Regions from separate parts of the Pseudomonas sp. PB103 genome, predicted to be linked through region 1. Evidence: predicted binding sites of a transcription regulator. Region 1 holds the regulator's gene; each other region holds the start of a gene.
The links. Region 1 encodes FliA, which starts transcription of late flagellar genes. Its sites were predicted from a motif close to CTAAAGTTTNNNNNNNNNNNGCCGNTAA; they were not measured.

Region 1 (10,283 bases):
ATTCTGATCGCTGCAGTGGACGTGCCTGTGCAGCTTTGGGAGAGCATGAAAAAGCTCAAGATGACCAAGCAGGAAGTGCGCGACGAGCACAAGGACCAGGAGGGCAAGCCGGAGGTCAAACAGCGCATTCGTCAGTTGCAGCGCGAGATGTCGCAGCGACGAATGATGGCGGCGGTGCCCGACGCCGACGTGGTCATCACTAACCCGACGCACTACGCCGTGGCGCTCAAATACGACGCCGAAAAGGGCGGTGCGCCGTTGCTGTTGGCCAAGGGTAACGACTTCCTTGCGCTGAAGATTCGCGAAATCGCCGTGGCCAACAACGTCATGCTCCTGGAGTCGCCAGCGCTGGCGCGGTCGATCTACTATTCCACCGAGCTTGATGAAGAAATCCCGGGTGGCCTGTATCTGGCCGTTGCCCAGGTGTTGGCCTACGTCTACCAGATCCGCCAATACCGCGCCGGCAAGGGCAAACGTCCGGACCCGCTCAAGGACGACCTGCCGATTCCGCCGGACCTGCGTCGCGACTCCTGATTCGCATCAACATCAAAAGATCGCAGCCTTCGGCAGCTCCTACATGGATCGAATTCCACCGGTAGGAGCTGCCGAAGGCTGCGATCTTTTGATCGTTCCCATGCTGAGCGGGGGAGCGATCTGTGCTCGACCTAATTCGGCAGTTCGAGATTATCCAGCGCCCGATTCACCGCCAACTCCCCGAGCATGATCAGTTGCGCAATGCCCAGTAGCGTCCTGCGTTGTGATGCAGGTATGAGGTTGGCGAAGTCGTTGGCGATGGTTCTGGCTGAGGCGAGGGTTTCGCAGGCGTTGGCCAGCAGCTCCTCGCTTTTGATGTCCGAAACCACGGCGTACATCGTACTGGGTTTGCGTGGCGGTCGGGTGCTGCCGGGGCAGAGGTAGTGATCGAGGGCGCGGTCGGCGGCTTCGTGGAGTTTTTTTGAATCGACGGATTCGTAGGGGGAGGTGGGGTCGGTTTCTGGCGGGTTTGGTGTTGGTTTTATCATCGGTGAAGCCTCTAGAGTAGTGAAGCTGCCACCGTTCGCTGCTAACGAAGGAGGTGGCGGCTGTACGCGGGTTAGCAGACCAGGACTCTAGAACCCGGCGCACCGAAGTGCCCCACGCAAAGCCGCCATTACGGCAACAGGCTTTGTGCGTCTAGAGAAAAACCCGGGCTGCTAAACCCGATCACTGAATGATCAGCGACCGACCCACAATAGAACCCGACCCCAAAGCGCACAAGCCGGCGGATTCTGGCGTAGCTGTAGGCAAAGGCGCAAGGATGTGTAGCCTGCGAGACGTGTCATGAGGTGTCTTTTAAACACCTGAGTTTAAAAGTCGACTTTTGCTGACTTCACTAGCCCTTCCCGAGCAGGCTCACTTCCTGATTTGGAATGCGATCCCCTGTAGGAGTGAGCCTGCTCGCGATAGCGGTCTGTCTGGTTTGAATGTATTGACTGGAAAATCCTCATCGCGAGCAGGCTCACTCCTACATTGTTCGCGTTCACCTCCCTCTCTGTTTCAATCAATCGCAAAAGTTGGAAGGCTTCTTGCAATAGCCGCCGTGCGCCTGCGTTGGGCGTCAAAAGTTTGCTTTAAAGGAACGGGGAAAACCGGTGGATCGCTCTCAGTTATTCAACACAGCACGCACAAACGTTGCCGATTTAAGTCGGGGCAATCTGGGCGTGCCGTTGCTGTTGCTGGTGATGCTGGCGATGATGATGTTGCCGGTGCCGCCGTTCCTGCTGGACGTGTTCTTTACCTTCAACATCGCCCTGTCGATCGTCGTCCTGCTGGTCTGCGTCTACGCGCTGCGGCCACTGGATTTCGCGGTGTTCCCGACCATTCTGCTGGTCGCGACCCTGTTGCGGCTGGCGTTGAACGTGGCCTCTACACGGGTGGTCATGCTCCACGGTCAGGACGGCCACGCCGCTGCCGGTAAGGTGATTCAGGCCTTCGGTGAGGTGGTGATCGGCGGTAACTACGTGGTCGGTATCGTGGTCTTCGCGATCCTGATGATCATCAACTTCGTCGTGGTGACCAAGGGTGCCGGGCGGATTTCCGAGGTGAGCGCGCGCTTCACCCTCGATGCGATGCCCGGCAAACAAATGGCGATCGACGCCGACCTCAACGCCGGTCTGATCGACCAGAACCAAGCCAAGTTGCGCCGTCAGGAAGTCGCCCAAGAGGCCGAGTTCTACGGTTCGATGGACGGTGCCAGCAAATTCGTCCGTGGTGACGCCATTGCCGGCCTGCTGATTCTGTTCATCAACCTCATCGGCGGCATGGCCGTCGGTATCTTCCAGCACAACATGAGCTTCGGCGATGCTGGCCGGGTTTACGCCTTGCTGACCATCGGTGACGGTTTAGTGGCGCAATTGCCATCACTGTTGTTATCGACAGCTGCCGCGATCATGGTGACCCGTGCTTCCGGCTCGGAAGACATGGGCAAACAGATCAATCGCCAGATGTTCGCCTCGCCGAAAGCGCTGGCGGTGGCCGCAGGTTTGATGGCGGTCATGGGCCTGGTGCCGGGCATGCCGCACTTCTCGTTCCTGAGCATGGCTGCGCTGGCTGCCGGTGGCGCCTATCTGTTCTGGAAGAAGCAAAACATCGTCAAGGTGCAGGCCCTGCAAGAGGTCAAGCGTCAACAAGAGCTGCTGCCGTCGCCGGCCCGCGCCATGGAAACCAAGGAACTGGGCTGGGATGACGTGACCCCGATCGACATGATCGGCCTGGAAGTCGGTTATCGCCTGATCCCGCTGGTGGACCGCAATCAGGGTGGGCAACTGCTCGCGCGGATCAAGGGCGTGCGCAAAAAGCTCTCTCAGGATCTGGGCTTCCTGATGCCGACCGTACACATCCGCGACAACCTCGATCTGGCACCGAGCGCCTATCGCCTGACCCTGATGGGGGTGATCCTCGCCGAAGCCGAGATCTACCCGGATCGCGAACTGGCGATCAACCCCGGCCAGGTCTACGGCACGCTCAACGGGATCAACGCCAAAGATCCGGCTTTCGGCCTGGAAGCGGTGTGGATCGAAATCAGCCAGCGCGCACAGGCACAATCGCTCGGTTACACCGTGGTCGATGCCAGCACCGTGGTTGCGACCCACTTGAACCAGATTCTGTACAAGCACTCCAGTGAGCTGATCGGCCACGAAGAAGTGCAGCAACTCATGCAATTGCTGGCCAAAAGCTCGCCGAAACTGGCTGAAGAACTGGTGCCGGGTGTGGTCTCGCTGTCGCAACTGCTCAAAGTGCTGCAAGCGCTGCTGGCCGAGCACGTGCCGGTGCGCGACATTCGCAGCATCGCCGAAGCCATCGCCAACAACGCCGCCAAGAGTCAAGATACCGCCGCGTTGGTCGCTGCTGTGCGGGTCGGCGTATCGCGCGCCATCGTCCAAAGCATTGTAGGCACTGAGTCCGAGCTGCCTGTGATCACCTTGGAGCCAAGGTTGGAACAAATATTGCTCAATAGTCTGCAGAAGGCAGGACAAGGCTCGGAAGAGGGCGTTCTGCTGGAGCCAAGCATGGCCGAGAAGCTGCAGCGTTCGCTCATCGAGGCGGCGCAGCGTCAGGAAATGCAAGGTCAGCCGGTGATCCTGTTGGTAGCAGGCCCGGTGCGCGCGATGCTCTCGCGCTTTGGCCGCCTGGCAGTCCCTGGACTGCACGTGCTGGCCTACCAGGAAATACCGGACAACAAGCAAGTGACCATCGTTGCGACAGTAGGGCCCAACGGCTGAGGTAGTGGTTTATGCAAGTTAAGCGTTTCTTTGCCGCCGATATGCGTCAGGCCATGAAGCTGGTTCGTGATGAGCTGGGCGCTGATGCCGCCATCATTGGCAATCGTCGCATTGCCGGCGGTGTCGAGCTGACGGCGGCACTGGATTACAAATTGTCGGCGCTGGCACCACGGGTTCCGAACATGGAACTCGAAGACGAGCTGCGCAAGACCCAGTCGCGCATCGTCACCGCCCAGGCCGAGTTGAGCCTGCGTGGCGAAGCCGACGGCAACAGCAATCGGCAGATCTTCGCCGGTCTGCCGTTGACCGCTGGGCTGCCGCTGACCGCCGCTGAGCCGCTGAGCGAGCCGACGTACGCCGCTCCGGCGCGTCCGGCCCCGGCGCCTGCGCAGTCCTCCGGCGGCGTCGATCCACGCGCACTGGATTCGATGCGTTTTGAATTGAACAGCCTGCGCGAGCTGATGGAAGTTCAGCTCGGCACCCTGGCCTGGAATCAGTTGCAGGGCAGCCGTCCGGCGCAAGCCAACCTCTATCGTCGTCTGCAACGCATCGGTCTGTCCGGGCCGTTGTCGCGCGATCTGCTGGCGATGATCACCGATATCGAAGAGCCGCGTCAGGCCTGGCGCATGTTGCTTGCGCACCTGGCGCGGATGATTGCCGTACCGGAAGTCGAGCCGCTGGAAGAGGGCGGTGTGATCGCCATGGTCGGCCCTGCCGGCATGGGCAAGACCACCACGCTGGCCAAGCTCGCCGCGCGTTACGTGCTCAAGTACGGCGCGCAGAATGTCGCGCTGGTGAGCATGGACAGTTTCCGCATCGGTGCGCAGGAACAACTGAAGACCCTGGGGCGCATTCTCAATGTGCCGGTGACTCACGTCGATCCGGGCCAATCGCTGGTGCAAGCGCTGGATCCACTGCTGCGCAAACGCGTGGTATTGATCGATACTGCCGGCCTGCAAGCCAGCGATCCGGCCCTGCGCATGCAGCTCGAAAGTCTGGCCGGTCGAGGCATTCGTTCAAAAAATTATCTGGTCTTGGCAACCACCAGCCAGAAACAGGTTCTAACCGCCGCTTATCACAGTTACAAGCGTTGCGGGCTTGCCGGGTGCATCCTGACTAAACTGGATGAAACGGCCAGCCTTGGCGAAGTGTTGAGCCTGGCGATCAGTCATGAATTGCCGGTCGCGTACCTGACCGATGGCCCACGGATTCCAGATGATCTGCATCTGCCGCGCCGTCATCAATTGGTCAGCCGCGCCGTCAGCGTGCAAATGCAGGAAGAACCCAGCGAAGAAGCCATGGCCGACATGTTCGCTGATATCTATCACAGCCCCACCAAGCAGGTAGGCTGAGGTATTCATGAACAGTTTTTGTACCTACATCGATGGTCTGCCATGCATTGTTCCGGTTGTGAACGCGCAGCCAGTAATGTGGCCTCCGTCTATGCAAGACAAGGTAAAGAAATAACATGGGCAGCATGCATCCCGTACAGGTGATCGCGGTGACCGGCGGCAAAGGTGGCGTCGGCAAGACTAACGTGTCAGTGAACTTGTCCCTGGCGCTGGCAGAGCTTGGCCGTCGGGTCATGTTGCTGGACGCCGACCTGGGTCTGGCGAACGTCGACGTTCTGCTGGGGCTCACGCCCAAACGCACGCTGGCTGACGTTATCGAAGGCCGCTGTGAGCTGCGCGACGTTCTGTTGCAAGGCCCCGGCGGGATTCGCATCGTGCCGGCCGCGTCCGGCACCCAGAGCATGGTCCACCTGAGCCCGGCACAACACGCTGGCCTGATTCAGGCGTTCAGCGACATCGGCGACAATCTCGACGTACTGGTGATCGACACCGCTGCGGGTATTGGTGACTCGGTAGTCAGTTTTGTTCGCGCAGCCCAGGAAGTGTTGCTGGTGGTGTGCGACGAGCCGACCTCGATCACCGACGCCTACGCGCTGATCAAACTGCTCAACCGCGATTACGGCATGAACCGCTTCCGCGTATTGGCCAACATGGCGCAGAGCCCGCAAGAAGGCCGCAACCTGTTCGCCAAGTTGACCAAGGTCACGGATCGCTTCCTTGACGTCGCTCTACAATACGTCGGCGCCGTGCCTTACGACGAAAGCGTGCGTAAGGCCGTGCAGAAACAGCGTGCCGTCTATGAAGCCTTCCCGCGTTCCAAGTGCGCGCTGGCGTTCAAGGCGATCGCGCAGAAGGTCGATACCTGGCCGCTGCCCGCCAACCCGCGTGGCCACCTTGAATTTTTCGTCGAGCGCCTCGTGCAGCAAACGGCAGGGCCAGTGCTATGACCGCCAGCGGTATGAATTACTACAAGAAGTCGGCACGTGATGCGCAGTACGAGTTGATCGAGCGTTACGCGCCACTGGTAAAGCGCATTGCCTATCACTTGCTGGCACGGTTGCCGGCGAGTGTGCAGGTCGAAGACCTGATCCAGGCCGGGATGATCGGCCTGCTTGAAGTCTCGACCAAATATGACGCCAGCAAAGGCGCCAGTTTCGAAACGTACGCGGGCATACGAATCCGCGGCGCAATGCTCGACGAAGTGCGCAAAGGGGACTGGGCGCCACGCTCGGTTCACCGCAATACCCGTATGGTCAGTGACGCGATTCGCGCAATTGAAGCTAAAACCGGCCGTGATGCTAAAGATCACGAGGTTGCGGCCGAACTCCAATTGAGTCTCGACGATTACTACGGGATTTTGAATGACACCTTGGGCAGCCGCCTCTTCAGTTTCGACGACCTGCTGCAGGACGGCGAACACGAAGGGCTGCACGAGGATGGCGCGAGTGCTCATCTTGAGCCGTCACGCGATCTGGAAGATGAACGCTTCCAGGCGGCGCTGGCGGACGCGATTGCCAATTTGCCGGAGCGTGAGCGACTGGTGTTGGCGCTGTACTACGACGAAGAGCTGAACCTCAAGGAGATCGGTGAAGTCCTTGGCGTCAGTGAATCGCGGGTCAGCCAGTTACACAGCCAGTGCGCGGCCCGCTTGCGGGGGCGTTTGGGGGAGTGGCGAGCGCGCTGAAGGCAGTGTGGGGACACTGCGAACGAGGCTGGTGCGGTGATGAACGGCACCGGTCTTGCTCTGTTGTGCTCCAGACAGTCTTCGAGTGCTGCGCCGATTGATTGAAGTGGCGCGTCCAGGTGCTGGGCGCGTTTAAGACTGCTTGGAGGTCGAATTGAACAAAGACATGAAAATCCTCATCGTTGATGACTTCTCAACGATGCGGCGGATCATCAAGAACCTGCTGCGCGATCTTGGGTTCACCAATACCGTCGAGGCCGACGATGGCACTACCGCCATTCCGGTGCTCAACAGCGGAAGCATCGACTTTCTGGTAACAGACTGGAACATGCCGGGCATGACCGGTATCGACCTGCTGCGCCACGTGCGTGCCGATGAAAAACTCAAGCATCTGCCCGTTCTCATGGTGACCGCTGAAGCCAAGCGCGAGCAGATCATTGAAGCCGCTCAGGCCGGTGTAAACGGCTACGTAGTCAAACCTTTCACGGCTCAGGCGTTGAAAGACAAAATCGAGAAGATTTTCGAACGCATCGGCTGATGAACGCGCGGGGGAGCTATGGAGCATAACGAATCTTCACAGGGCGATTTCGAGTCGACCCTGAAAAAACACGCGGTCGAACTGGTCGAGAGCCTTGAAAAAGGCAGGTTCGGCGACGCTGTGCAACTGATCCATGAGCTCAATCAGACCCGTGACCGTGGCCTGTATCAGGAAGTCGGCAAGCTCACACGTGAACTGCACAGTGCGATCGTCAACTTCCAGATCGATCCGAACATGCCGCAGGCCGAGGAAGTGTCGCAAATCACCGACGCCACCGAACGCCTGGGCTATGTGGTCAAGCTGACAGAGGCCGCGGCCAACCGCACCATGGATCTGGTGGAAAGCGCCACGCCGGTGGTCAACAGTCTGGCCGATGAAGCCCAGGCCTTGAGCACCGATTGGGGTCGCTTCATGCGTCGCGAAGTCGGGGCTGAAGAGTTCCGCGAGCTGGCGCGCCGGGTCGACGGTTTTCTGTCGCGCAGCAGCACGGACAACCGTGCGGTGTCGAGCAATCTTAACGACATCCTGCTGGCCCAGGATTACCAGGACCTGACCGGTCAGGTGATCAAGCGTGTGACCCAACTGGTCACCGAAGTCGAAAGCAATTTGCTCAAACTCGTGCTCATGGCCAGTCAGGTCGACCGCTTTGCGGGCATCGAACATGACCGCGCCGCGATGCTTGCAGAAAAAGATCCACAAAAACATCTCTCGCAGGGTGAAGGTCCGCAGATTCATGCCGATAAACGAGAAGACGTTGTGTCCGGTCAGGACGATGTGGACGATTTGTTATCCAGCCTCGGGTTCTAGAGTTTTGGAATTTTAGGTTTTTTGGGTTTTTAGACCTGTAGGAGCACCCCATTAATGAGCTTCGGCGCCGATGAAGAGATCCTTCAGGATTTCCTGGTTGAGGCCGGCGAGATTCTTGAGCAACTGTCCGAACAACTGGTCGAGCTGGAAAGCCGCCCGGATGACGCAGATCTGCTCAACGCAATTTTTCGCGGTTTCCACACTGTAAAAGGGGGCGCCGGCTTCCTTCAGCTCAATGAGCTGGTGGAGTGCTGTCACATCGCCGAAAACGTGTTCGACATCCTCCGTAAGGGTGAACGTCGCGTTGATGCAGAACTGATGGACGTTGTCCTCGAAGCACTGGACGCGGTGAACAGCATGTTCACTGAGGTTCGTGAGCGTGCGCCGATCACCGCTGCCACCCCGGAACTGCTGGCCGCTCTGGCGCGTCTGGCCGAACCGCAATCGGCGGACGCAGCCCCGGCTTCGCCAGTGGCCGAGATGATCGAAGATCTGGTCGGCGAAGGCGACCCGTCGGGCGACATCACCGATAACGAATTCGAACAACTGCTGGACTCGCTGAACGCCGTCAAGGCCGAAGCTGAAGCACCGGCAGCGGCTGCACCTGCGCCGGCTGCCGATGGCGCGGCCAGCGATGAAATCACCGATGCCGAGTTCGAGTCGTTGCTCGATCAGTTGCACGGCAAGGGCCAGTTCGCCGTGGACGCGGTTGCACCAGCGGCGGCAGCCCCTGCGGCACCGGCCAAAGGCGACAGCTCCGACATCACCGACGACGAATTCGAAGCACTGCTCGATCAGTTGCACGGCAAGGGCAACTTTGCTGTCGATGCGCTGGAGTCGGCGATTGCTTCGGCACCTGCGCCTGCTGCTCCAGCGGCCGCAGCGGCGGGCAGCGATCTGATCAGCGATCACGAGTTCGAATCGCTGCTCGACGAATTGCACGGCAAAGGCAAGTTCACTGAAGTCGGCACCGCCGCTGCTGGCAGCGCCTCGAACGTAGCCACGCCCGTTGCCAAAGCGCCGGCCGCCGTAGCAGCGCCAAAGCCTGCTGCCAAGCCTGAGCCAAAAGCCGAAGCGCCAAAACCGGCCGCCGCTGCGGCACCGGCTCCGGCCCGTGCCGCCGCTGCACCGCCACCGGAAAAACCGGCAAGCGAAGCCGAAACCACCGTGCGCGTCGACACCGCACGTCTCGACGAAATCATGAACATGGTCGGCGAGCTGGTGCTGGTGCGTAACCGTCTGGTGCGCCTGGGTTTGAACAGCGGCGATGAAGCCATGCAAAAGGCCGTGTCGAACCTCGACGTGGTCACGGCTGACTTGCAGACCGCGGTGATGAAGACCCGGATGCAGCCGATCAAGAAGGTCTTCGGGCGCTTCCCGCGTCTGGTTCGTGACCTGGCGCGTCAGCTCAAGAAAGAGATCAACCTGGAACTGGTGGGTGAAGAAACCGACCTCGACAAAAACCTTGTCGAGGCCTTGGCCGACCCGCTGGTCCACTTGGTGCGCAACGCCGTCGACCACGGCATCGAGTCGCCGGAAGAGCGCGAAGCGTCGGGCAAGGCCCGTGGCGGTCGTGTGGTGCTGGCGGCCGAACAGGAAGGCGACCATATCCTGCTGTCGATTTCCGATGACGGCAAAGGCATGGACCCGAACGTCCTGCGTTCGATCGCGGTAAAACGCGGTGTGATGGACAAGGATGCGGCCGATCGCCTCAGCGATACCGAGTGCTACAACCTGATTTTCGCCCCGGGTTTCTCGACCAAGACCGAGATCTCCGACGTCTCCGGCCGTGGTGTCGGCATGGACGTGGTGAAGACCAAGATTTCCCAGCTCAACGGTTCGATCAACATCTACTCGACCAAGGGCCAGGGCTCGAAAATCGTCATCAAGGTGCCGCTGACCCTCGCGATCATGCCAACCCTGATGGTCATGCTTGGCAACCAGGCGTTTGCGTTCCCGTTGGTCAACGTCAACGAGATCTTCCACCTCGACCTGTCGACCACCAACGTTGTGGACGGCCAGGAAGTGGTGATCGTGCGGGACAAGGCGCTGCCATTGTTCTACCTCAAGCGCTGGCTGGTCAGCTCCGCCGCTCACGAAGAGCAGCGTGAAGGCCACGTGGTGATCCTTTCGGTGGGCAC
Region 2 (10,283 bases), on a different contig from region 1:
CAAGCGCTGCGCGAACGCGGATTGCCGGCGCTGCACATGGCGATCAACTTGTCGTTCCGCCAGTTTCAGGACAGTCAGTTGTTGCCGACTCTCAGCCGCTTGATCGCTGAGCGAGGTGTAGAAGCGCAGTGGCTGGAATTCGAACTGACCGAAACCGCGGTGATGCGCCGCAGCGATCTGGTCAAGCAGACCATGGATGCCCTTGGGCGGCTCGGCGTGCGCTTCTCGCTGGATGATTTCGGTACCGGGTTCTCGTCGTTCGTACACCTCAACAGCTTGCCGATCACTTTGCTGAAGATCGACAAGAGTTTCGTCGGTGGCATGGAGCAGCGCGAAGAGAACCGCAAACTGGTGCACGCGATGATCAACCTTGCGCACAACCTGCACCTGGAAGTGGTGGCGGAAGGGGTCGAGACGCCGGAACAACTGGAATTGCTGCGCGGATTTGGTTGTGATCAGGTGCAGGGTTATCTGATCAGCCGGCCGTTGCCGTTGACGGAACTGGTTGAGTATCTGACCTTCGGCTCAAGCCAGCAGCCCGCCCTCGAAATCGTGGGCTGACACTAGAGCAAATTTGAAACAACATTGTGGCGAGGGGATTCATCGAAACGTCGCACCGCCCCGTTCGGCTGCGAAGCAGTCGCAAAACCATCGCATCGGGTGTAACTGATACACCGCGACATGACTTTTTGGGGCGGCTTCGCCACCCAACGGGGATAAATCCCCTCGCCACAGGATTCCCTTTCATTAGGGGATTTCAGTCGGTCTGAGGAACTGTGAATGGCCGGGATGACGCCGGCTCACGCCGAATCATCCGCTTTATCTTCCACTCAAACGCCAGCGTCAAACTCACCGCCGCGCACGCCAGGCCCAGCGCCAAGCCCCACCAGACGCCCGTCGGCCCCCAGTTCAAGTGGAACGCCATCCACCACGCCGCCGGCGCGCCAATCAGCCAATAACAGCCGAGCCCGACCAGGAACGTGGTTTTTGCATCCTTGAGTCCGCGAATACAGCCCATGGCAATCGTCTGCGTGCCGTCGAACAGCTCGAACCATGCCGCCACGGCCAGCAGGCTCACCGCCAAACGAATCACTTCGGCAAACGCCGGATCATTGTGATCAAGGAATAACCCGACCAACTGATTTGGCAGCAACCAGAACACCATCGCAAACCCGAGCATCACCACCGCACCAAAGACGATCCCGACGCGGCCCGACATCCGTGCATCGAGCAATTGCCCGGCGCCGTAATGCTGGCCAATGCGCATGGTGATCGCATAGGACATGCCCGCCGGCACCATGAACGCCACCGAAACAATCTGCAGGGCGATCTGATGCGCGCCCAGTTGCGTGCTGCCCATGGTGCCCATGCACAGCGCCGCGAAGGCAAACAACCCGACTTCCACCGCGTAGGTGCCACCGATCGGCAGACCGAGGCGCCAGAGCTCTTTCAGGTACTGCCGGTTTGGCCGCGACAGACCTGCGCGCAGCGGATAAGCGTCATAGGCCGGATGCCGGCGAATATGCCAGGCCAATGCCAGCGCCATGCAGTTGGCGACAATCGCCGTGACCAGGCCGATGCCCATCAGGCCCATTTTCGGCAGGCCGAACATGCCAGTGATCAGCGCGTAATTGAGTAGGAAGTTGGCCACGGTGCCGGCGAGGCTGATAACCATCACCGGCGTCGCCCGGCCAATTGCACTGGTGAACCCGCGCAGCGCCATAAAGCTCAGGTAGCCGGGCAGAGCGAAGGGCAGGGCGATCAGGAATTGTCCGGCGGCATTGACGTTGGTTTCGGTCTGGCCGAACAGCAGTAACACCGGTTTCAGGTTCCACAGCAGCAAGCCGGCGCCCAGCGCCATCAACCACGCCAGCCACAACCCGGCCTGAGTCAGCCGTGCGGCGCCAATGATGTCGCCGGCGCCCTTGCGAATCGCCACCAGCGTGCCGACCGCCGCAATCACGCCGATGCAGAAAATCGACACGAACGAATAGGTTGCTGCACCCAGCCCGCCGCCGGCCAGCGCTTCGGGGCTTAAGCGCGCCATCATCAGGGTGTCGGTCAGCACCATCAGCATGTGCGCCAACTGTGAAGCGATCAACGGCCCTGCCAGCCGCAGAATGGCCCAGAGTTCGGTACGCACAGGATGCTGCATGGTCATCACCACTCGATATCGGAGGGAACAGGAGAGCATCGATTCTCGGCGCTTGGCAGTTATTGCACAAAGGGATAAAAAGGATGGGTCGCATGAGTAATACTCATCCTGAGTAGAAACTGTTCATTTCGCTGTATCCCGCTGCAGGAGCCTTGTGCATGTCCCGTCGACTTCCTCCGTTGTATGCCCTGCGCGCATTCGAAGCCGCCGCGCGGCATAGCTCGTTCACGCGTGCGGCCGAGGAGTTGTCGATCACCCAAAGTGCGGTGAGTCGGCACATTCGTACGCTCGAAGATCACTTTGCCTGCAAGCTGTTTCACCGCAGCGGTCGCCATTTGCAGCTCACCGAGTCGGCCCGTTTGCTGTTGCCGGGTATTCGTGAAGGTTTTGCAGCCCTGGAACGGGCCTGTAATACCTTGCGCGCTGAAGATGACATCCTGCGCATGAAAGCCCCGTCGACCCTGACCATGCGTTGGTTGCTGGCGCGGCTCAGTCGTTTCCGTCACTTGCAACCAGGCAACGAAGTGCAACTGACCAGCGCGTGGATGGACGTCGATTCGGTGGACTTCAACGATGAGCCGTTCGATTGTGCGGTGCTGTTGAGCGACGGGCATTTCCCGCCGGACTGGGAGGCGAGCTTGCTGTTTCCCGAAGAGCTGATTCCCGTTGGCGCACCGAACCTGCTCAATGATCAACCGTGGGATCTGGCCCGGTTGGCGTCCACCGAATTGCTCCATCCGACGCCGGATCGCCGCGACTGGCGCAGTTGGCTGGAGCACATGGGATTGTCCGATCAGGTCTCGCTCAAGGGCGGGCAAGTCTTCGACACGCTGGAATTGGGCATGATCGCGGCGGCGCGCGGTTACGGTGTGTCGATGGGCGATCTGTTGATGGTCGCCGAAGATGTCGCGCAAGGACGGCTGAGTCTGCCTTGGCCGACTGCGGTCGCCAGTGGATTGAATTATTACCTGGTGTGGCCAAAGACCCGTCCGGGAGGTGAACGTTTGCGCCGCCTCAGCGACTTCCTGCAGGGCGAAGTCCGCGCCATGGAGCTGCCGGACGTTGCGCGCTTGAGCTGAAACGTTCGAGCCGCCACAATGGCGGCCTTGCGCCATACCCTCGCAATGCGCTCAAGTATTCGGTTTTACCGCCGACTATGAGCAAGTGGAACCGTCGTGCCGGTATCCACGATTCACCCCCACTATTAGAAAATTATCCGAGTCGAGATCAAGGAGGATCCCGTGGCTCGGCCAGGAGCTGTGCATGTCTCAACCTCGCGCTAGGATCGCCTCGCAGCTGGGCCTCGCGCTCGCTGTGATACTGGCGATAGTTATCAGTGGCAGTACGGTGTTCGCCCTGCGTTCGCTGGATTCGGCCAACCTCGCCACCCGTGAAGAGCATCTGGCCAGTGAGGCGCGGCTGCTGGCCGACCAACTGAGTACCTTTCACGGCACGCTGCGTGAAAGCACCCAGCGTCTGAGTGGGTTGTTCGAGAAGCGCTTCAGCGCCGGCTTGAGCATTCACCCGAGTGAGCCGGTAACGGTGGCAGGCACCCAAACCCCGGGCCTGCACTTGGGCAGCGAAGTGCTGAACAACAATTTCAAGGAAGTCGACGAGTTCAAGCAGATGACCGCCGGCGTCGCCACGCTGTTTGTGCGCAGTGGTGAAGACTTCGTGCGGGTCAGCACCTCGCTGACCAAACAGGACGGCACCCGTGCTATCGGCACCTTGCTTGATCACGCGCACCCGGCGTACGCGAAGTTGATGGCGGGGCAGAGCTATGTTGGCCGAGCGTTGCTGTTCGATCGTTCCTACATGACTCAGTACACGCCAGTGCGCGACGGCAGCGGCAAGGTGATTGCGGTGTTGTTTGTCGGTTTCGATTACACCGACGCGCAGAATGCCCAGTTCGACAACCTCAAACGCTTCCGCATTGGCCAGACCGGCTCGCTGGCGCTGCTCGATGAGCAGAGCAAATGGCTGGTTGCTCCGGCGGGCGTGCAGGCGTTGGATCAAGCGATCCCAGTGATCAAGGATCTGGCGAAATCGCCGGGCAAAGGTCAGTTCTGGGGCGACAAGTCCGAAGATTTCTACAGCGTAGCGGTGCCGTTTGATGGCGGGCCGTGGTCGGTGGTGGCAAGCATGCCGAAAGCCGAAATCCGCGCGGTGACCTGGAGTGTCGGTACGCAATTGGCCATTGGCAGCCTGCTGGCGATGCTGTTGGCGGTCGGTTCCGTTGTGTGGTTGCTGCGCAGCAAACTGGCGCCACTGAGCGATCTGGTACGTCAGGCCGAAGCTTTGGGCGCTGGCGATCTGAGCGTGCGCCTGAACGTGTCGAGCAACGACGAAATCGGTCAATTGTCTCGTGCGTTCAACCAGATGAGCCAAGCGCTGTCGACGATGGTCGAGCACATCCGCCGCTCTTCGGAAGAGGTCAACAGCCGTGCGCAAGCCTTGTCCGGTCTGTCCGGTGGCGCGTACGAAGGCATGGAGCAGCAGTCCGGTGAAATCACCAGCATGGCCGGCGCGGTGGAAGAATTCAGCGCGACCTCGTTGAACATTGCCGACAACATGGGCGCAACCCAGCGTCTGGCGCAGGAAAATGCTCAGCAAACACAGATTGGTCGCAGCTCGATGGAAGAGGCCTCGTCGTCGCTGGAGCAGATCGCTGGCGCCCTGAACAGCACCGCCACCGTGATCAACACCCTCGGTCAGCGTTCGCAGGAAATTGGCGGCATCGTTGGCGTGATTACTTCGATTGCCGAGCAGACCAATTTGCTCGCGCTCAACGCTGCAATCGAGGCAGCCCGTGCCGGTGAGCAGGGTCGTGGCTTTGCTGTGGTGGCGGATGAAGTGCGCAGCCTGGCTTCGCGTACTCGCCAGGCCACCGATGAAATTTCCAGCATGATTCATAGCATCCAGCAGGAAACCGGCAACGCGATCAGCACCATGGAGCAGGGCAATGTGCTGATGCAGGAAGGCCTGTCGCGTAACGCCAATGTCGCCTCGGCGCTGGCGCGTATTGACGAGCAGAGCCGTTCGGCGGGGCAGCAGTTTGCCGCGATTACCACGGCGACTCAGGAGCAGAGCAGCACCGCGACTTTGCTGAGCAGTAATTTGCAGAGCATTGCGCTGGCCAACAGTGAGCAGCGTGAGGTTGTGTCGAACCTGGCTGTTACGGCTAAAGAGCTGGAGAAGCTGGCGGCGGATCTGCGTTCCGAGGTTGATCGCTTCCGTTGATGCGCCTTTGAAATAGTCATCGCGGGCAAGCCCGCTCCCACAGGTATATCGGCTGTGCGCAAAAATCGCGCTCCCCGTCGAACCCTGTGGGAGCGGGCTTGCCCGCGATTGCATCAACGCTAATCGCGGATCCATCACAGCCCCATTACTGCTTTCATACTTGCTGAAACGTTTCCGCAGCGCTATAAAAATGGCACAACTCCAATAAAGGCTGCTGCCATGACCTCGCTCAAACTTGCCGTCGCCCTCGGCGCATTCACTGCTGCTTCCCACGCCATGGCCTGGGATTACGTCCTTCTCGATACCAACAAGCCCGCGCAAAACTGGAGCATCACCAGTGAACAGCTCGGTGTGAAAACCGACAAACCCTTCTCCGTAAGCCTGCGTACCTTGCACGGTGGGCGGCAGGAAGGCGTCAGCATTGTCGATATCGATAACGGCACGATGAAACTCTCGGTGGTACCAACCCGAGGCATGAATGTCTTGCAAGCCTCTGTCGGCAACGTGCGCATGGGTTGGGATTCGCCTGTGAAGGACGTGGTCAACCCGGCCTTTATCGAACTCAACGGGCGCGGTGGTCTGGGCTGGCTGGAAGGTTTCAATGAACTGGTCGCCCGCTGCGGTTATGAATGGGTCGGCCATCCCGGCATCGATAATGGTGAGCTGCTGACCTTGCACGGCCGCGCCGCCAACATCCCGGCCAGTACCGTCACGCTGCACATCGACGAAAAACCGCCTTATGCCATCAGTCTGCGCGGCGAGCTGAAAGAGCAAGCCTTCAAGAAAGTCGACTTTTCGGTGGTCACGGAACTGGTCACTGAGCCTGGCAGCGTACGTTTCGCACTCAACGATACACTGACCAACAACGGCGACTATCCAAAGGAATACCAGGCGCTGTACCACAGCAATTTCAGCACGCCGTTCCTCGAGCAGGGCGCCCGTTTTGCTGCACCGGTAAAACAGGTCTCGCCGTTCAACGACAAGGCCAAGGGCGATCTGGCTGACTGGCAGAGTTATCGCGCGCCGACCAAGGACTACGACGAAACCGTTTACAACGTCGTGCCCTATGCCGACGCCAAAGGCGAAACCTTGACCGTTTTGCATAACAAGGCGGGCAGCCTCGGTGTTTCTGTTGGCTTCAATACCCAGCAGTTGCCGGTGTTCTCTCTGTGGAAAAACACCGATACCCAAGGTCAGGGCTATGTCACCGGGCTGGAGCCGGGCACCAGTTTTTCTTACAACCGCCGCTATCAGCGTCCGCTGAATCTGGTGCCGACCATTGCACCGAAAGAACACAAACAGTTCCAGATCAGCTACAGCCTGCTCGCGGACAAAGGTGCTGTGGATAAGGCCTTGAAGCGTGTGACCGAAATTCAGGCGGGGCGCGACACCGACGTGCGGCAGACGCCGTTGGTGGATCTGACAACCGAGCATTAAGGTGTCGCCGGCCGATATTGCAGCGCCTCGGCCAAGTGTTCGCGTTTGATTGCATCGACTTGCTCAAGGTCTGCCAGCGTGCGGGCGACCTTGAGTAGCCGGTGTGCCGAGCGCAGCGATAGCGTCAGCCGTTCACAGGCTGATTCCAGCCATTTCTCATCGGCTGTGGATAACTTGCAGTGTTTTTTCAGTCCTGGCAGATCGAGAAACGCATTGGCACAGCCTTGGCGCTTTTGCTGTCGCTCGCGAGCCTCGGCTACCAGTGCTGCGGCGCTGGCGCTGTCCTCGCCGGGTTTAATTGCCGGATTCAACGCCGTCGCCTCCCGCGCCACCGTCAGGTGCAGATCAATCCGATCCAGCAACGGCCCCGATAGCTTGTTGCGATAGCGCTGCACCATGTCCGGTGTGCACGAGCACTTGCCGCTGGGCTCACCAAGATATCCACAGGGGCAGGGGTTCATTGCTGCGACCAACTGGAAACGTGCCGGAAAGCGCACGCGATCCTTGGCTCGGGAAATCACGATGTGCCCTGACTCCAAAGGCTCGCGTAAAACCTCCAATACCTTGCGATCAAATTCCGGCAACTCATCGAGAAACAGCACGCCATGGTGGGCGAGGGTAATCTCACCGGGTTGCGGTTTCGAACTGCCACCGACCAATGCCGGCCCGGATGCCGAGTGGTGCGGTTGACGAAAGGGGCGCTGCGGCCAATGGGTCAGCGGTGCGCCACTGGCGACGGACTGAATCGCCGCCACCTCCAGTGCTTCACTCTCGGCCAGCGGCGGCAATAGTCCCGGCAATCGGCTGGCCAGCAATGTCTTGCCCGTTCCCGGCGGCCCGCTGAACAACAGGTTATGCGCACCCGCAGCGGCAATCAGCAATGCCCGTTTCGCCGCCACTTGCCCCTGCACTTCATTCAAGTCGGGATAAGGCTTGCTGGCATGCATCAGTCCGTCGGAGACATAGGGCTCAACCGGCGTATGCCCATTGAAATGCGCCACCGCCTCCAGTAAATGATCCACCGCAAACACCTTCAACCCCGAAGCCAGGCACGCCTCCTCGGCATTCGCCCGCGGCACCACCAGCGCACGCCCCGCCTTGCGCGCGGCCAACGCTGCCGGCAAAACCCCGCGCACCGCCCTTACTGCGCCGGACAATGCCAACTCTCCCAGACATTCCACATCGTCCAGCGTCAGACACGGCACCTGCACACTCGCCGACAGAATCCCCAAGGCAATCGCCAGATCAAACCGCCCGCCATCCTTGGGCAGATCCGCCGGCGCCAGATTCAAAGTGATCCGCCGCGCCGGAAACTGCAGCCCGGAATTGATGATGGCGCTGCGCACCCGATCCTTGCTCTCCTTCACCGCCGCCTCGGGCAGACCGACCATGGTCAGCGACGGCAGACCGTTGGCCAGATGGACTTCGACGGTGACAGCGGGGGCTTCCACGCCAATCTGGGCGCGACTGTGGACGATGGAGAGGGACATGGTCGTTCCTTGAGCTGAATCGGGGAGCCGCTTCCTGCGGGTTTTTGAAGGGTAGTCTGGGGAGAGGGCGTTGGTCGGACAGTTTTAAGGGCGAACTTTCACTGGATGTTGCTGAAGGCACTAATCCTCAGGCATAAAAAACCGCCTGTCAGGCGGTCATTTTTGCGGTACTCAGGTTCCACCACCGGCGAGCCAACCATCGGGCTCCATTTCCTTGCCATAGGTCGCGGCCACTTTCAGAAAATGCCGCTGACTGGCTGAAACTCTGTCCGGTAATCCGAGTGCCTCGGTACCCGGTTTGGATGCCGATGCCGACTGGGCTTTTTGCTTCGTCTTTTTCATGGACACCTCCCGTGCCGGGTTGCTCGAATCGAACCGATTCCAACTGCCAAGGTTTCTAAATCCACAGGCATTTTATGCTTTGTTTAAATCACGCAGCAGACGGTATCGAAGCTAAGGGTGCTTACGCAATCAGGCGGAGGGGACAGCCCTTGTAGGACGATGCCTTAGTGAATGAAGGACATTTGAGCTGGCAAGTTCATGGTTGCGTTTATGGCTCATACTTCATAAAAATCGAGACGAAAAAAACCGCCTTTAGAAGGCGGTTTTTTATATGCAGGCTTCGGTGAGGCCGAGGCCTGCGCATCCTTAGCGGACACACTCGTGTAATCCGAGATTATGCATATTTGAGTGGTGGCGCAAGCATCATTTAAATCTGAGCCAATCAGTCTATTACGTGACTCGAGATCGGGCATCGGCTTGCGGCTGCATGAAAACGGTTTGATACAACTTGTTTAAACGGCACTACCGGACAACGCATACCATCCACGGTGACGATGCCCACTCATCGAGTGTTCGCAAAGTGTGGCCGGGAGCGTAAAAAATTCATGTTCCTCGACACGGCTTGAGACCCGTGCCGGTGCTGATTTTGGGGAACCCACACCCGGCCACCTTGGTGGACACACTCGTGTGTAGTCCCGAAGGTGTTCGTACGCCGGAAAGCGCATCGGAGGTTTGGCCCCACGCAAGGAGGGCCAAAGTATGTCTAAGTTTCTTAAACATATGTGGCGCCTCGTCAGGATAGCGCTATGGGCTTTTCGCCTGTACGAGATTCTGCGAGACCGTTGGAATAATTCGTTGTAAGGATTGATCTGACGGAAACCGCTCCTGCCTCGGCAGGAGCGGTTTTAGTGACAACATAATGATTCGCACGTTCGCCAAGAACGGGAAGGTCGTGCCGACCTTCAATCGCTAGCAGGCTAGCTCCCACAGGGGGGGATTGCGTGGTTACTCCGCTGGCGGTGTCAGCTTGGCTTCCATCTCGGCGACTTTGGCTTCGAGGCTTTCGAGGCGGGCGCGAGTGCGGGCCAGTACGACCATCTGGCTGTCGAATTCTTCGCGGCTGACCAGGTCGAGTTTGCTGAAGGCACTCTGCAGCAGCATCTTGAACTGGCTTTCGATTTCGGCTTTCGGCAGCGGGGTGTCGCCGCTGAAGAGGCGGGAGGCGGTGCCGCTCAGGGCGTCGAGGAAGTCTTTGGGCGCGAGCATGGTGGATGTCCTGGAAACAATGGCCGGCAGTGTATCACGCAGTGTCTATAGTCAATCTCGCGGTCAGGGATGCACGCTTTTCGCGCAGGCGGACGGACGGCGACGCACCGTTGTTGTGCGTATCCGGATGGGGTTTTGCACGGGATGGCGTGCGGCAGCGGCCAAGGGATTGAAATCAGAGGTTTTTGGCGAGATGGCAAGGTTTCTGCTTAGTCACCTTCGACCCATGCACTGATGCAGTCGCTGTGACGAATGCAGTGCGGCAAACGGAGCGGGGAGTTTCGTCGGCAGCGGTTAGCTGGCGTCAGTCGGGCAGGTACGGCCGACGATGCGTTACAAAGCCAGGCACTGCGCTTAGACTTGAGTCGGGTTTGTTTTCCTGGGGCAAGTCCACCAATTCGGGAGAGAGTTTT
Region 3 (10,283 bases), on a different contig from region 1:
GCACTCGGTGATCAGCACCGGCAACAGAATAAACAGCGAACCGTTGACCCCGAGGGCCAGCAGATCCTGGCGCCCGAGCAGCACCAGACCGAGTTGCGCGACCAGGCCGCCGACAATCGCCAACGGCCAGTCCAGCAGTAATGTCACGGCGGTCATGCCGATGAAGTGATAAGACACGCCGGTGTCGAAATCCCTGCGCACCAGCCACAGCAGAAACAACGCGAACACCGTGCCGAACAACAGATGCTGACGACGGCTGTCACTGAACAGCTCGACCCACGGCGCCCGCACGACCGCCCAAAGCAGCACCGGCAAGTAAATCAGCCAACCGAATGTCAGACTTGCCGTCGAAAGCAGTTCAGCCCCAATCATGACTCCCTCACCCTCCATCGACATCCCCCCGTAGGAGCTGCCGCAGGCTGCGATCTTTTGATCATGCTGTTAAATGAAAAATCAAAAGATCGCAGCCTTCGGCAGCTCCTACAAGGGCGAGGTGAACGGGCGGTGCAAGCAAAGCTTTCTGCTAGTCGCATTTGAACGCTAAGCTTGGGCCTATGGATGACTCAGATTATTTACGCCTGCTGACCATCGCGGCCGAGCAAGCCAACGCGTTCCTGTCCAATGCCCGCAAATGGGAGCGTGAGCGTTGGGTCTGCCAGCGCCTGCTGCAAGGCCTGAACATTCCCTACCGCGCCGACGAATTCGCGCCGGCCGGCGAGCCGCCGGACGTATTGTTTCGTGATGCCAATTTCGAAGTGTTTTTCGTCCTCGATGAAGGCCGTCGCCTCAACGACGAATGGCGCGACGAACTGCAGCGCCGGCGCAGCGCTTTTTCGCTCAGCCAACTGGTGCGACGTGAAGCCAAGCCCAAGCGCATCCCGGCTAATGAATTCCTTATGCGACTGGCGCCGACTTTGCGCAAAAAAGCCCACAACTACAAAGAGCGCGGCATGGATCTGGGCGAACTGGACATCATTGCCTTCGCCAGCCTTAAACGCGAAGTGCTCGACTTGAACAGCCACTTCCCGCCGCCCACCGAATATTTGCGTCAGGGCTGGCGCTCTCTGTCCCTGGTCGGCCCGACCTTCGCCCGCGTGCTGTTCGCCCACCCGGATGCGCCGGATTTTCTGCGCAGCAACCTCGGCCGCAGCATCGTCTTCGACGTCGGGATCAGCCTGTGACGCCGCTTCAGCAACTGATTGCCGACGTACCGCAGACCGGCCGTGTGCGCTGGATCGGTGTGCGCCCCGAATCCCGTGGGCCGATGATCGAGCTGGACGCCGTCGAGGCGCGGCTCGAAGCCGGGCTGACCGGCGATCACGCCCGGCCCGGCGTGCGTAATGCGCGGCAGGTGACGCTGATTCAGTTCGAACACCTCGCGGTGATCAGCGCGTTGATGGGCCGTGCCGACAATCAACCGGTCAGGCCTGAAGATCTGCGGCGCAATCTCGTTATCAGCGGTATCAATTTGTTTAGCCTGAAGGGCCGGCGCTTTCGCATCGGCCAGGCCATCTTCGAAACCACCGGTTGGTGTCAGCCCTGCGCACGCTTGCAGAACAACCTCGGCCCCGGCACGTTTCAAGCCGTGCGCGGGCATGGCGGAATTACCGCGCGGGTGTTACAAAGCGGGATCATTCGCCTCGATGATGGCGTGTCTGTCGAGCCGGTTCCGGACAGCGGCTATGCTCCGTTCAACCCCGGATAAAAACCGCTGTAGCTTGTTCACATTCAGCAACGTCTACCTGACGAGGCCATTATGACCAGCCGCCTGAACCCCGAAGACCAAAAGCATGTCGAAGAGTACCTGCAACTGTCCCAACACCGAGTCGAGCGCCGGCCTTTCCGGCCGTGGATGCTCCTGGTGCTGGTGCTGGCAGTGACCATTGGTCTGGGCCTGTTGAGCCGATTTATCAGTTACCTGACGCTATGAGCAGCTTGGCGCTCGCTTGGGTAACCGCACCGATTTCCTTTAAAAACCTTGCGAGTTATCCCTATGTCTCATCGTATTGTTATTGTCGGCGGCGGCGCCGGCGGTCTGGAGTTGGCTACCCGTCTGGGTAAGACCCTGGGCAAGCGCGGCACCGCCAGCGTGATGCTGGTCGACGCCAACCTCACGCACATCTGGAAACCGCTGCTGCACGAAGTGGCCGCCGGCTCGCTGAACTCCTCCGAAGACGAACTCAACTATGTTGCCCAGGCAAAATGGAACCACTTCGAGTTCCAGCTGGGGCGCATGAGCGGGCTTGATCGCGCACAGAAAAAAATCCAGCTGGCCGCGACCTATGACGAAAACGGCGTCGAACTGGTGCCCGCGCGGGAAGTGCAGTACGACTCGCTGGTGATCAGCGTCGGCAGCACCACCAACGATTTCGGCACCCAGGGCGCGGCGCAGCACTGCCTGTTCCTCGACACCCGCAAACAGGCCGAGCGTTTCCACCAGCAACTGCTCAATCACTATCTGCGGGCACACGCCGGGCAAACCGATGTGGTTGAGCAGATCAGCGTCGCGATCGTCGGCGCGGGCGCCACTGGCGTTGAGCTGGCGGCAGAGCTGCACAACGCGGCGCATGAGCTGGCGGCGTATGGTCTGGATCGAATCAAACCGGAAAACATGCACATCACCCTGATCGAAGCCGGGCCACGGGTGCTGCCTGCCCTGCCGGAGCGTATCAGCGGGCCGGTACACAAGACCCTGGAGAAACTCGGGGTCAATGTGATGACCAACGCCTCGGTCAGCGAAGTGACAGCGGACAGCCTGATTACTGCCGACGGCAACGAGATCAAGGCCAGCCTGAAAGTCTGGGCCGCCGGTATTCGTGCACCAGGCTTCCTCAAGGACATCGATGGCCTGGAAACCAACCGCATCAACCAGCTACAAGTGCTGCCGACTCTGCAAACCACCCGCGATGAAAACATCTTCGCCTTCGGTGACTGCGCGGCCTGCCCGCAACCGGGCACCGATCGCAACGTGCCGCCGCGTGCACAAGCGGCGCACCAACAGGCGTCATTGCTGGCCAAGTCGCTGAAGCTGCGCATCGAAGGCAAGACCCTGCCGGAGTACAAGTACACCGACTACGGCTCGTTGATCTCGCTGTCGCGTTTCTCGGCTGTGGGTAACTTGATGGGCAACCTGACCGGCAGCGTGATGCTCGAAGGCTGGCTGGCGCGGATGTTTTACGTGTCGCTGTACCGCATGCACCAGATGGCGCTGTACGGGCCGTTCCGCACGGCGATGCTGATGCTGGGAAGCAAGATTGGTCGCGGGACTGAGCCGCGTTTGAAGCTGCACTAAACAAAAAACTGTGGGAGCTGACTTGCTCCCACATTGTTTTGTGCTGACCCCAAAATCCACAGACAACTGCAAAAAATGTAGGAGTGAGCCTGCTCGCGATAGCGTTCTGTCAGTCACATCTTCAGTGACCAAACCACCGCTATCGCGAGCAGGCTCACTCCTACAATGGATCTCCACTTATCAGAGCTGGAAGCGGCGCACCATGCCTTGCAGCGCGTTGGCCAGTTGCGACAGTTCATGGCTCGATGCGCTGGTCTGATCGGCGCCTGCCGCCGAACGCACTGACAGATCACGTATGTTCACCAGATTGCGATCCACTTCGCGTGCGACCTGTGCCTGTTCTTCCGCCGCACTGGCGATCACCAGATTGCGCTCGTGAATCTCGTGCACCGACGCCGTGATGGTCAACAACGCTTCTCCCGCACGTTCAGCGAGCACCAAGGTACTGGCGGCACGCGAGGCACTGGCCTGCATCGAATCCAGCGCCAGGCTCGAACCACTGCGCATGCCCTGCACCATCTGCTCGATCTCCTGTGTCGATTGCTGCGTGCGATAAGCCAACGCTCGCACCTCATCGGCGACCACCGCAAAGCCTCTACCACTCTCCCCCGCTCGCGCCGCTTCAATCGCCGCATTGAGCGCCAGCAGGTTGGTCTGCTCGGCGATCGCCCGGATCACATCAAGCACTTTGCCAATGTCCTGCGACTGATTGGCCAGTGATTGCACCAATGCGCCGGTGTGTCGCACATCGTTGCTCAGTGCGCTGATCGCGCTGGCGGTTTCGTTGACGCGTTCCTGCCCCAAATGCGCCGATTCGCTGGACTGCCGCGTGGCATCGGACGTGGACACGGCATTGCGCGCCACCTCTTCCACGGCTGTGGTCATCTCGTTGACGGCGGTGGCCGCCTGTTCGATTTCATTGTTCTGCTGTTGCAGGCCCTGCGTGCTGTCGAGGGTCACGGCACTGAGCTCGTCAGCTGCAGTGGCCAGTTGCGTGGCCGAACCGCTGATGCCTTGCAGTGTGTCGCGCAAATTCTGCTGCATGGTCGCCAGGGCCTTGAGCAAACGGCTGACTTCATCGTTGCCATGGGTTTCGATCGGCCGGGTCAGGTCGCCTTGGGCCACGCTTTCAGCAGCGCTCACTGCACTGCTCAACGGGCGGACGATACTGCGCGTGAGCAACATCGCCAGCGCCACCGTGGCCAACGCCGCCAGTGCGATGAACAGACTGACGATGGTGCGCGACGTCTGATAATGATCGGCAGACTTCTGGCTTTCAGCGGCGACCTGTTTGGCGAACAGATCCGCCAGGTCATTGAGTTGCTTGCCGGAACCGTCGACGACGGTTTTCATGTCGACCAGCAACAGCTTGGTCAGCTCATCGCGCTTGCCCTGCTGGGCAAGGGTGAAGGACTGAGCGATACCGGTCCGATAAGCCGCAAAGGTTGTTTTGAATTGGTCATAGAGCTGCTGGCCTTCCGGAGTGGTGACCAGTTCGTCGTAAGCGGCGATTTTCTCGCTCAGCTCCTTGTCGCGAGTATCCATCTGGCTGCGGTAGGTGGCGATATTGTTCGGATCCTGATCCAACGCCATGCGCAACGAGATGGTGCGGATGCGCAGCATGATCTCGCGAATTTCGTCGCCGCCACGAATGCTCGGCAGCCACTGATTTTCTACCGCGACCTCACTGTCGCGAATACTCGACATCTGCCCCAGCGCAAACACGCCGAGCAAGGCAACCAACACCGCAATCAGGGCGAATCCCAGGGCAGCCCGGGGAGCAATATTCAACTGACGAAGCAACATGACGAACGCCCTTATTCTTGTATTGGCCAGATTCAAGGGGCGAAGCAGTGGCAGTCCCCTCTCGTTAGCGGGCTATCGGCAGGTTGTATGATGACTTGAAGGGGAAATGAGTTTTTGTCGGACAAAAAAAAATCCCCGTATCTTTCGATACGAGGATTTTTAATATGGTCGGGGTAAGGGGATTCGAACTCCTGACATCCTGCTCCCAAAGCAGGCGCGCTACCGGACTGCGCTATACCCCGGTAAAAAAAAGGCGACCTTTCAAAGATCGCCTTCTTCGATCAGCGCTTTTGGCCTCTGATCTTAAGATTCGATCCCAGCGTTAACTGGTTTCAAAAATGGTGGGTCGTGTGGGATTCGAACCTACGACCAATTGGTTAAAAGCCAACTGCTCTACCAACTGAGCTAACGACCCAAAAATGGTCGGGGTAAGGGGATTCGAACTCCTGACATCCTGCTCCCAAAGCAGGCGCGCTACCGGACTGCGCTATACCCCGGCTTGAAATTGGCTCCGTGACCAGGACTCGAACCTGGGACCCAATGATTAACAGTCATTTGCTCTACCGACTGAGCTATCACGGAACTACATATTTCAATTTACAACGGTGAAACTTACTGCTTCCAGTCACTCTTTCGCATCGCTGCGTTCGTGTGTCTGAGGCGCGCTATTCTACAACCTAGAACACCTCTGTCAACCCCCTAAATTGCTTTCAAGTTAATGATTTGCAACTTATTTCAGATTTCAGCTCAGTGAGTTGAAACCGTCTTGGCGACTGACTGCGGGGCGCACTTTACAAGCCTTTTCCTTTGAGTTCAACAGCCTAACGAAAAAAAAGGCCCCACAAGGTGGGGCCTGCCAATTTTCATTGGCCTTTGGGCTTAGTTGAAAACGATTTCGTCGTTCTCGACCACACCCGTTGCCGTGTCGCCTGGCATGAAATGACCCGAGAGGATCAATTGCGCCAGCGGGTTTTCGATCCAGCGCTGAATCGCACGCTTCAAAGGACGTGCGCCATACACCGGGTCGTAGCCGACAGCGATCAGCTTGTCCATCGCTTCTGGACTCAGTTCCAGCTTCAGCTCACGCTCGGCCAGACGTGTACGCAGACGACCCAACTGGATCTCGGTAATGCCTGCGATCTGATCCCGCGCCAGCGGCTCGAAGATCACCACTTCATCGACCCGGTTGATGAACTCCGGACGGAAGTGCGACGTCAGTGCATCCATTACCGCAGCACGCTGCGCTTCACGATCACCGACCAGTTCCTGGATCTGTACCGACCCCAGGTTCGAAGTCATCACGATCACCGTGTTGCGGAAGTCCACCGTACGGCCGTGGCTGTCGGTCAGGCGACCATCCTCAAGCACTTGCAGCAAGATGTTGAACACATCCGGGTGCGCCTTCTCGACTTCGTCCAGCAGGATCACCGAATAAGGCTTGCGACGCACAGCCTCGGTCAGGTAACCGCCCTCTTCGTAGCCGACATATCCTGGTGGCGCACCGATCAAGCGAGCCACGGAATGTTTCTCCATGAACTCGGACATGTCGATCCGCACCATCGCCTCTTCAGTATCAAAGAGGAATTCGGCCAGCGCCTTGCACAGCTCGGTTTTACCAACACCGGTCGGGCCGAGGAACATGAACGAGCCGCTTGGGCGATTCGGGTCGGACAACCCGGCGCGCGAACGCCGTACTGCGTTAGCGACGGCGACCACCGCTTCTTCCTGGCCGATCACCCGTTTGTGCAACAGGCTTTCCATCTTCATCAGCTTGTCGCGCTCGCCTTCGAGCATTTTTGACACGGGGATGCCGGTCCACTTCGACACGACCTCAGCGATCTCTTCCTCAGTCACCTTGCTGCGCAGCAACTGGTTTTCGCTCTTGCCGTGCTGATCGACCATTTGCAGGCTGCGCTCCAGATCCGGGATCACCCCGTACTGCAACTCGGCCATGCGGTTCAGGTCGCCTTTACGGCGTGCCGCTTCCAGTTCCTGACGCGACTGTTCAATCTTCTGCTGAATCTGCGCAGAACCCTGCACCTCGGCTTTTTCCGAGTTCCAGATTTCTTCCAGATCGGAATACTCGCGTTCGAGACGGACGATTTCTTCCTGGAGTTTCTCCAGACGTTTCATCGCCGCTTCATCGCTTTCTTTCTTCAGCGCCTGCGATTCCACCTTCAACTGAATCAGGCGACGCTCCAGACGATCGAGCACTTCCGGCTTGGAGTCGATTTCCATGCGGATGCGGCTGGCGGCCTCGTCGATCAGGTCGATGGCCTTGTCCGGCAGCTGCCGGTCAGTGATGTAGCGATGGCTGAGCTTCGCCGCCGCAATGATCGCGCCGTCGGTGATCGCTACCTTGTGGTGAACCTCGTAACGCTCTTTGAGGCCACGCAGGATGGCGATGGTGTCTTCTTCGCTCGGCTCATCCACCAGGACTTTCTGGAAGCGTCGCTCGAGCGCAGCGTCCTTCTCTATATATTGGCGGTACTCGTTGAGCGTGGTCGCGCCAACGCAGTGCAACTCGCCGCGCGCCAGTGCAGGCTTGAGCATGTTGCCGGCGTCCATCGAGCCTTCGCCCTTACCGGCACCGACCATGGTGTGCAATTCGTCGATGAACAGAATGATCTGCCCTTCCTGCTTCGACAGCTCGTTGAGCAGCGATTTCAGGCGCTCTTCGAACTCACCGCGATACTTGGCACCGGCAATCAGCGCGCCCATGTCCAGCGAGAGCAGACGTTTGCCTTTGAGGCCGTCCGGCACTTCGCCGTTGATGATGCGCTGCGCCAGACCTTCGGCGATCGCGGTTTTACCCACGCCAGGTTCGCCGATCAGCACCGGGTTGTTCTTGGTGCGCCGTTGCAGAACCTGAATGGTGCGACGGATTTCGTCGTCACGGCCGATCACCGGGTCAAGCTTGCCGTCTTCGGCACGCTTGGTCAGGTCGACGGTGTATTTATCCAGCGCCTGACGCGACTCTTCGTGGTTGGCGTCATTCACCGCTTCGCCGCCACGCAGGTTGTTGATCGCGTTTTCCAGGGCTTTCTTGCTCACGCCCTGGCCGAGCAGCAACTTGCCGAGCTTGCTGTTCTCGTCCATTGCCGCGAGCAGCACCAGTTCGCTGGAGATGAACTGGTCGCCCTTCTGCTGGGCCAGGCGATCGGCCTGATTGAGCAGGCGCGCCAGATCCTGCGACATGTTGACGTCGCCGGTCGGGTTCTGGATTTTCGGTAATTGGTCGAGCTCTTTGGTCAGCTCTTTGCGCAAGCTGTTGACGTCGAAGCCCACCTGCATCAGCAGAGGTTTGATCGAACCACCCTGCTGTTCAAGCATGGCTTGCATCAAGTGCGCCGGCTCAATCGCCGGATGATCGTGGCCGACTGCCAACGACTGCGCGTCGGACAAGGCCAACTGTAATTTGCTGGTTAAACGGTCTATTCGCATAAGTCACCTTCCTTTTGAGCAGGCCGGACCTAAAAACCATCCTGAATAAAGAAACCTGCCAGATACCGCTATAGATGCGGTCGATTCTGCAAGATTCAAGCGTCAGGCAGTTGATGCAGATCAGACAGTCTAGCGGGTGAGCCAGATGAGGGAGGCGAAGCGACCGGTGCGCGAGGCACGGCGATAGGAGAAGAAGCGCGGATCGGTCACGGTGCAGAAACCGCCACCATAAACAGCAGTGACACCGCGTTCAGCCAGACGCAGGCGCGCCAGCTTATAGATATCAGCCATGAACTTGCCGGCATTGGGGCTCGGTACAAAGGCGTCTGCCGCTGCGGGCAATTGGTTAATGAAGACTTCGCGCACTTCCGCGCCAACCTCAAAGGCTTGCGGGCCGATGGCCGGGCCGAGCCAGACCAGAACGTCTTTGGGCGGCACATCAAGGCTGTCGAGCGTCGCTTCAAGTACACCCGCCGCCAGACCACGCCAACCGGCATGGGCCGCCGCGACACGGGTGCCGGCACGATCGCAGAACAATGCTGGCAAACAATCCGCCGTCATCGCCGCACAGGCAATACCGGGCGTTGCCGTCCAACTGGCGTCGGCGGTCGCAACAGTGCCCGGATCAGCATGCGCCACGGCAATCCCGTGCACTTGCTGCAACCAGGCAGGCTGTATAGAGAAATGATCGGTCAGACGCCGACGGTTCTCGGCAACAGCTTCAGGACGATCATCGACATGATCGCCCAGATTGAGGCTGTCGAACGGCGCCTCGCTGACACCGCCCTCGCGGGTGGTGACGCAGGCTTTGACGCTGGCCGGCGCGGGCCAGTCCGGCGTCAGCCAGTTCATCCGATGAAGGCCTCGCGATCCTGCTTGAGCAGGGTCAGCAGCCAGACGAAATCTTCTGGCAGCGGCGATTCCCAGCTCATGCGTATACCGGTCGTCGGATGATCCAGTTCAAGGAAGCGCGCATGCAGGGCCTGACGCGGGAAATGCTTGAGCGATTCAACCATGGTCGGGTTAGCGGCTGGCGGAATGCGGAAACGACCGCCGTACGCCGGATCGCCGACCAACGGGAAGTTGATGTGCGACATGTGTACGCGAATCTGGTGAGTACGACCGGTTTCCAGCTTCACCCGTACGTGGGTGTGCGAACGGAAACGCTCCAGCACGCGGTAGTGGCTGACGGCAGGCTTGCCGCCTTCCATCACCGCCATGCGCTGGCGCTGCTGGCCGTGACGACCGATCGGGGCGTTGATCTTGCCACCGGCGGTGACCACACCAATCACGATGCACTCATAGATGCGGCTGACGCTGCGACTCTGCAATTGAGTAACAAGCTTTGTCTGCGCCTGAATGGTCTTGGCCACCACCATCAGACCGGTGGTGTCCTTGTCCAGGCGATGCACGATGCCGGCGCGCGGAACATTGATGATGTCCGGCACGTGGTGCAGCAAGGCATTGAGCAAAGTGCCATCGGCATGACCGGCAGCCGGGTGTACCACCAGGCCCGCGGGCTTGTTGATCACCAGAATGTCGTCGTCTTCATAGACGATGTCGAGCTCGATGTCCTGGGCGATCCACTCGCCCTGGGCTTCCTGCTCGGCAGTCAGCTCAAGGATGGCACCGCCGTGCACGATGTCGCGAGGGCGGATGACCGCCCCGTCCACAGTCAGGCGACCTTCTTTGATCCAGGCGGAAAGGCGCGAGCGAGAGTGCTCAGCGAAGAGTTGGGCAG

Region 2: a site for FliA is predicted at 3,285-3,312, ahead of EJA70_RS05950 (methyl-accepting chemotaxis protein). Genes of this name have one in related genera too.
Region 3: a site for FliA is predicted at 5,171-5,198, ahead of EJA70_RS02650 (methyl-accepting chemotaxis protein). Genes of this name have one in related genera too.

What each region holds. Positions count from the first base shown of each region.
Region 1 covers NZ_RWIL01000069.1:5,968-16,250, reverse strand. The annotation lists gene flhB (flagellar biosynthesis protein FlhB) at 1-534, shown strand, start outside; gene EJA70_RS13220 (DUF6124 family protein) at 666-1,022, opposite strand; gene flhA (flagellar biosynthesis protein FlhA) at 1,632-3,761, shown strand; gene flhF (flagellar biosynthesis protein FlhF) at 3,773-5,113, shown strand; gene fleN (flagellar synthesis regulator FleN) at 5,230-6,060, shown strand; gene fliA (RNA polymerase sigma factor FliA) at 6,057-6,797, shown strand; gene EJA70_RS13195 (chemotaxis response regulator CheY) at 6,964-7,335, shown strand; gene EJA70_RS13190 (protein phosphatase CheZ) at 7,354-8,142, shown strand; gene EJA70_RS13185 (chemotaxis protein CheA) at 8,197-10,283, shown strand, end outside.
Region 2 covers NZ_RWIL01000034.1:12,190-22,472, reverse strand. The annotation lists gene EJA70_RS05965 (bifunctional diguanylate cyclase/phosphodiesterase) at 1-561, shown strand, start outside; gene EJA70_RS05960 (NorM family multidrug efflux MATE transporter) at 758-2,155, opposite strand; gene EJA70_RS05955 (LysR substrate-binding domain-containing protein) at 2,314-3,234, shown strand; gene EJA70_RS05950 (methyl-accepting chemotaxis protein) at 3,419-5,395, shown strand; gene EJA70_RS05945 (aldose 1-epimerase family protein) at 5,615-6,832, shown strand; gene EJA70_RS05940 (YifB family Mg chelatase-like AAA ATPase) at 6,829-8,322, opposite strand; gene EJA70_RS30805 (hypothetical protein) at 8,494-8,664, opposite strand; gene EJA70_RS05935 (accessory factor UbiK family protein) at 9,610-9,870, opposite strand.
Region 3 covers NZ_RWIL01000013.1:46,185-56,467, reverse strand. The annotation lists gene EJA70_RS02675 (energy-coupling factor ABC transporter permease) at 1-372, opposite strand, end outside; gene EJA70_RS02670 (DUF1780 domain-containing protein) at 555-1,181, shown strand; gene EJA70_RS02665 (MOSC domain-containing protein) at 1,178-1,705, shown strand; gene EJA70_RS02660 (DUF3094 domain-containing protein) at 1,757-1,930, shown strand; gene EJA70_RS02655 (NAD(P)/FAD-dependent oxidoreductase) at 1,994-3,292, shown strand; gene EJA70_RS02650 (methyl-accepting chemotaxis protein) at 3,473-5,098, opposite strand; tRNA gene EJA70_RS02645 (tRNA-Pro) at 5,264-5,340, opposite strand; tRNA gene EJA70_RS02640 (tRNA-Lys) at 5,438-5,513, opposite strand; tRNA gene EJA70_RS02635 (tRNA-Pro) at 5,519-5,595, opposite strand; tRNA gene EJA70_RS02630 (tRNA-Asn) at 5,605-5,680, opposite strand; gene clpB (ATP-dependent chaperone ClpB) at 5,978-8,542, opposite strand; gene pgeF (peptidoglycan editing factor PgeF) at 8,672-9,394, opposite strand; gene rluD (23S rRNA pseudouridine(1911/1915/1917) synthase RluD) at 9,391-10,283, opposite strand, start outside.